Rhodobacter capsulatus SB 1003: one gene and its partner. The protein of the gene in region 2 interacts with the protein of the main gene of each other region in a pairwise test. Links are inferred from orthologs where the notes say so. Each region holds a gene or a part of one and is shown on either strand. Other genes may lie near its edges.

Evidence for each region.
Region 1: the proteins of hflC (region 2) and ftsH interact in binary tests that used the Escherichia coli proteins (3 or more experiments, as listed by UniProt). The link is inferred for Rhodobacter capsulatus SB 1003 from one-to-one orthologs.

The regions. Positions count from the first base shown.
Region 1 is NC_014034.1:3,390,308-3,393,313, forward strand. What follows is about bases 72-3,006. They hold ftsH (ATP-dependent zinc metalloprotease FtsH), read right to left. Parts: upstream 2,520-3,006; coding sequence 624-2,519; downstream 72-623. Other genes in these bases: RCAP_RS15765 (calcium-binding protein), read left to right, coding at 72-546; tilS (tRNA lysidine(34) synthetase TilS), read right to left, coding at 2,599-3,006. Also shown: more of RCAP_RS15765, read left to right, coding at 1-71. UniProt on the Escherichia coli protein: Acts as a processive, ATP-dependent zinc metallopeptidase for both cytoplasmic and membrane proteins. Plays a role in the quality control of integral membrane proteins.
Region 2 is NC_014034.1:2,572,223-2,575,292, reverse strand. Bases 72-3,070 are described here. They hold hflC (protease modulator HflC), read right to left. Parts: upstream 2,023-3,070; coding sequence 1,120-2,022; downstream 72-1,119. Other genes in these bases: hflK (FtsH protease activity modulator HflK), read right to left, coding at 2,019-3,070; RCAP_RS11865 (DUF2065 family protein), read right to left, coding at 929-1,120; RCAP_RS11870 (Do family serine endopeptidase), read right to left, coding at 72-807. Also shown: more of RCAP_RS11870, read right to left, coding at 1-71.

The sequences.
Region 1 (3,006 bases), 820 kb from region 2 along the record:
GGCAATGGCAACGACCTTCTGGATGGCGGCATCGGCCGCGATGTGATCCAGGCGGGCAACGGCAATGACACCGTGACCGGCGGTCTTGGCACCGACCGGATCAACGGCAACAGCGGCAATGACCGGATCGACGGCGGCGACGGCAACGACACGCTGGCGGGGGATGCGGGCGATGACGTGCTGATCTCGGGGCGCGGCTCCGATCTGCTGACCGGCGGCTTCGGCGCCGATCGGTTCGTCTTCGCCACCGTCTCCGACAGCGGCGCCGGGGCGGGCTTTGACAAGATCACCGATTTCAAGGGCGCCGAGGGCGACCGGATCGATCTTTCCGGCATCGACGCGAACCGCAATGCGCCGGGGGATGCCGCCTTCACCTTCCTCGGCACCAAGGCCTTCACCGGCGCAGGGGCGGAATTGCGCGTCGTCGGCGGCGCAGACGGGTGGCGGGCGCTGGCCGATCTCGACGGCGACCGGGTGGCCGATTTCGCCCTGACCCTGTCGGGCAGCGATCTGCCGATGCCCGTGGCGGACAACTTCCTGCTTTGATCGCAGAAAAAACCTGCGCCGGTTCCCCGGCGCAGGCCTGATGGTCGGATCTGTCGCGAACGCCTCAGGCGTTCGGTTCAGGCATTCGGTTCGGGCGCGATGCCGGGCTTGGCCACGGGTTTCGTGCGCGGCAACGAGGTCACCGTGGGCAGGCTGCCCGAGGGCCGGTCGTCATCGCCGCCCAGCGTCTCGCCCGCCATCACCTTGCGGATCTCGTCGCCGGTCAGGGTTTCATATTCCAGAAGACCCTGCGCCAGCCGTTCCCATTCCTCGATGTTTTCCTCAAGGATGCGCCGCGCCTCGATATAGCCGTTCTCGATCAGGATGCGGACCTCTTCCTCGATCAGCTCCTTGGTCTTGGTCGAGACCGAGAAGCCCGCGGTATTGCCCTGATAGCCCTCATGCGCTTCGGAATAGTCGATATTGCCGACCTTGTCCGACATCCCCCAGCGCATCACCATCGCCCGCGCGATCGCGCTGGCTTGCATGATGTCGCCCGCCGGACCGTTCGAGACGGCCTCTTCGCCCCATTTCAGGATCTCGGCCGCCTTGCCCGCCATGGTCATGGCGATCTTCTGCTTGGCCTCGTCCTTGTGGTAGTTCAGCCGGTCCATCTCGGGCAGGCTGACCACCATCCCCAGCGCCTGACCGCGCGGAATGATCGTCGCCTTGTAGACCGGGTCGCATTTCGGCAGCTTCATGCCGACGACGGCATGCCCGGCCTCGTGATAGGCGGTCATTTCCTTCTGCTCGGGGGTCAGCACCATCGAGCGCCGCTCGACCCCCATCATCACCTTGTCCTTGGCGTTTTCGAAATCTTCCATCGTCACGAAGCGACGCCCAACCCGCGCGGCCATCAGCGCGGCCTCGTTCACCAGGTTCGCCAGATCGGCACCCGAGAAACCGGGGGTGCCGCGGGCGATGGTGCGCAGATCGACATCCGGCCCGCGCGGGATCTTGTTCGCGTGCACCGACAGGATCTTTTCGCGGCCCTTGATATCGGGGTTCGGCACATGGATCTGCCGGTCGAAGCGGCCCGGACGCAGCAGCGCCGGATCAAGCACGTCCTTGCGGTTCGTCGCCGCGACGATGATGATCCCCTCGTTCGCCTCGAACCCGTCCATCTCGACCAGAAGCTGGTTCAGCGTCTGCTCGCGTTCGTCGTTGCCGCCGCCGATGCCGACGCCGCGGGCCCGGCCCACGGCGTCGATCTCGTCGATGAAGACGATGCAGGGCGCGTTCTTCTTCGCCTGATCGAACATGTCACGGACACGGCTGGCGCCGACACCCACGAACATCTCGACGAAATCAGAGCCCGAGATGGTGAAGAAGGGCACACCGGCTTCCCCGGCAATCGCGCGGGCCAGCAGGGTTTTCCCGGTGCCGGGCGGGCCAACGAGCAGCGCGCCTTTCGGGATCTTGCCGCCCAGACGGCTGAATTTCTGCGGGTTGCGCAGGAATTCGACGATTTCCTCAAGCTCTTCCTTGGCCTCGTCGATGCCCGCGACATCGTCAAAGGTCACCCGGCCGTGCTTTTCGGTCAAAAGCTTGGCCTTGGACTTGCCAAAGCCCATCGCGCCGCCTTTGCCGCCGCCCTGCATCCGGTTCATGAAGAAGACCCAAAGCCCGATCATGACAAGGAAGGGCAGCCAGACGCCCAGGATCGACATCAGACCCGATTGCTGCTGCTTGACCACATTGACGGTGATGCCCTTGGCCACCAGCTTGTCGGCGATGGCGTCGGTGCCTTCCTTTGTGGTCGAGTAATTGTCGCCCTTGCTGTCCTGGTAGCGCACATCCTCGCCATCCAGTTGCACCTGCTTCACGTCGCCCTTGTCCACGGCGGCGATGAAGTCGGAATAGGACACTTGCCGGGCATTGAGCGGACCCTGCCCGCTGCCGAGCAGGTTGAACAGCACCAGGATGAGCACGAACAGCAGGGCCCAGAAGGCGATGTTGCGCAGATTGCCCAAGAGAAACCTCCGAAGAATGACAGGGCACCGCATGGGGTGCGGTGCCTTTGGTGTGAAAATAGGGATTAAGTGCGCAGGTTCAACGTCTGATTAGTGCGGATGTGAAGCTTGGCCGCACCAAACGCGCCTCATAGCCGTTTTTCCAGCCCGCAACCGGCGCGGCCAGCAGCGTTTCGCCCTGCCAGACCGCGGGCGAGGCCAGCAGGCTGGCGCGCGGGCGGGCACGGCTGCAGCCCTCGCCCAGCTGGCGCAGCCCCTCGGCGCCAAGGGCCGCCAGCATCAGCCCCGGCCGGTCCGGCCCCTCGATCCGCCAGCCGTCCCAGACCTGACCGAAGGGCAGGCGCAGCGCCGCCACCGCCCGCGCCTCGCGGGTGATGCGGATCGCCTCGTCGCCAACCAGAATGCGGCAGCCATGCAGCGTGCGGTCGCGCCGGGTGCGCCAGGTCGTCAGAACATCGATCACCTGCACCGCCCGCGGCGGATAATA
Region 2 (3,070 bases):
GTTCGAGGCCATGGAAAAGCCGATCCCGATCGAGCCGCCATTGGGCGAGAGAATCGCGGTGTTCACCCCGATCACCTTGCCGTCCATGCTGAACAAGGGCCCGCCCGAGTTGCCGCGGTTGATCGCGGCATCGGTCTGGATGTAGTCGCCATAGGTGCCGCTCAGTTCCCGGTTGCGCGCCGAGACGATACCGACCGAGGTCGAGAAGCCCTGACCCAGCGGGTTGCCCATCGCCATCACCCAGTCGCCCTCGCGCATCGTGTCGCTGTCGCCGAAGCTGACAAAGGGCAGGGGCTCCTTGCTTTCGACCTTCAAAAGCGCGATGTCGGTTTTCGGATCGGTGCCGACGATCTTCGCGTCCAGCTTCTTGCCATTGGCGAATTCGATCGAGATTTCATCGGCGACGGTGTTGCCATCCTCGCCCTTGATGACGTGGTTGTTCGTCACGATGTAGCCATCGGCCGAGATCACGAAACCCGAGCCCAGCGCATCGGCGCGGTGTTGCCGCTGCGGCCCGCCCTGCGGCATGTTCGGCATGCCGAATTCCTTGAAGAACTCTTCGAAGGGCGAGCCCGGCGGAAAGCCCGGCATGCGCCCGGCGGGTTCGGAAACTGTGGTCGAGGTGGTGATCATCACCACCGCCGGTTTCACCTGCACGACCAGATCGGCGAAGCTTTCGGGCACCGGCCCCGCCTGGGCGGGCGTCATCGCCAGGGGCGAAAGGGCGAGCGCGGTGGAAAGCAGCACCGCCATCAGGATCGGTCGGGCGCGGCGCGGGGTCGTCAGGGGAAGAGGGGTCTTGGTCATGCGGGTCTCCCGTGGTCCTTGGCCGGTGCTCCGGCTGGCCTTCTATAAAAGCGTAAGCGTCGCGCCGTTCAAATGAAAGCCCGTCGCGGGGCGTCACTTCGATGTGAGAGCGCCGCGAGGCTCATGTGAGGGCCCGCACCAGCGCGACGACACCCACCCCCGCAGCCACTGCCGCAAGGCCGATCCGGCGCCGCCCCACCGGGCCAAGGCTGGCCAGCAGCGCCAGCACCTCGACAATGCGCGAAGGGGCCAGCACAAGTGCCAGCCCCTCGATCACGAGCACAAGGCCCAGAGCGGTGAAAACCGCCGCCATCAGTTTCCGGCCGCGGGGGCGGTGCCGCCCGCCGCCAGCGATGTCACGAAGCGTTCATAGTCGAAGTAAAGGCTGCCCGGTTCCGTCACCAGCGAGGAGGTGCCCGGCTTCAGGCTTTCGGCATAGAACTGCAGCGCCCGGGTGAAGGCGAAGAAGCTTTCATCCTTGCCGTAAGCTTCGGCATAGATCCGGTTGCGTTCCGCATCCGCCTGACCGCGCACGATTTCCGCCTGCTTGCGCGCCTCCGAGGTGAGTTCGACCACCTCGCGGTCGGCGGTCGCCCGCACCCGCTGCGCCGCCTCGCCGCCGCGGGCGCGTTCATCCGCCGCCTCGCGTTCGCGCTCGGCCCGCATCCGCGCATAGGTCGCGGCCAGGTTCTGCTCGGGCAGGTCGGTGCGCGTCAGCCGCACGTCGATCACGTCAACGCCCAGCGCATTCGCCTCGCGTTTGGCGATGTCGCGGATCTTGTTCATCAGCGCCGTGCGGTCATTCGACAGAACCGCCGTCGAGGGCACCGAGCCCATGACTTCGCGGATCGCATTGTTCAGGATGCCGTCCAGCCGGTTCTTGGCAAAGCTTTCGCCGCCATCGCCCACCGCTTCGCGGAACTTCACCGCATCGACGATGCGCCAGCGCGCAAAGGCATCGACCACCAGACGACGGTCATCAAGCGGCGTGACTTCCAGCGGTTGCGTGGTCAGGCTGATGATCCGGTCATCATATTTCACCACATTCTGCACGAAGGGGATCTTGAAGCCGATTCCCGGTTCGGTCCGCGCCGCGGTCACTTCGCCGAATTGCAGCACCAGCGCCTTTTCGCGTTCGTCGACCGTGTAGATCGACGACAGGCCAAGGCCCACGGCGATGATGCCGATCGGGATCAGGAGTTGTGCCTTCATCAGTTCGCCCCCCCGGTCGTCGGCTGCACCGGCCGCAGCCGGTCAAGCGGCAGATAGGGCACGGTGCCCGATTGCCCGTCGATCACCACCTTGTTCACGCCGCCCAGCGTCGTGCTCATGGTTTCATAGAACATCCGCCGCTTCGTCACCTCGGGGGCCTTGCGGTATTCCTCGTAGACCGAGGTGAAGCGCGCGGCCTGACCCTGGGCATCGTTGACCACCTCGGCGCGATAGGCCTCGGCCTGCTGCACCAGCTGCGCGGCCTGCCCGCGGGCGCCCGCCGTCACCTGGTTGGCATAGGCGTCGGCCTCTTTTTCCAGCTTGTCGCGTTCCTGCTGCGCGGCTTGCACGTCGCGGAAACTGTCGATCACCTCGCGCGGCGGATCGGCGCGGTTGAAGTTCACCCGCACGATGTTGATCCCGGCCTGATAGCTGTCAAGCGTGCCTTGAACGGCGGTGCGCAGATCCGCGGCGATGGTGCCGCGGTCGCGGTTCAGGATCGGCGCCAGTTCGGACCGCGCGATGATGTCGCGCATGGCGGATTCGCTGACGGCGCGGATCGTGTCCTCGGGGTCGGCGAGGTTGAACAGGAATTTCGACGGGTCCGAGACGTTCCAGACGATCTGGTAGCTGACATCGACGATATTCTGGTCGCGCGTCAGCATCAGCCCGGAATCGGTGACGAAATCGCTGCTGCGCCCCGAGGAGAACACGCCGTCGCTGCTTTCCGAAGTGCCGATGGCGCGGGTGCGGCCGGTGCCGACCTCGGTGGTGCGTTCGTCGGTGACCGGGATCACCACTTTCGACACCACCGGCCAGGGCGCGAAGTTCAGGCCCGGGTTGCCGGTGGCGTGGTATTTGCCGAACATCAGCTCGATCGAGCGTTCGTTCTGCTGCACCGTGTAAAACGAGCTCCAGGCCCAGACGGCCGCCAGGGCCACCGCGCCGATCGCGATCGTGCCCAGCGTGAAGGCCGGGCCGTCGTCGCGCCCGCCGCCGGGGCGGCCCGGACCGCCGCGCCCGCCCATCAGGACGCGCAGCTGCTCGGTGC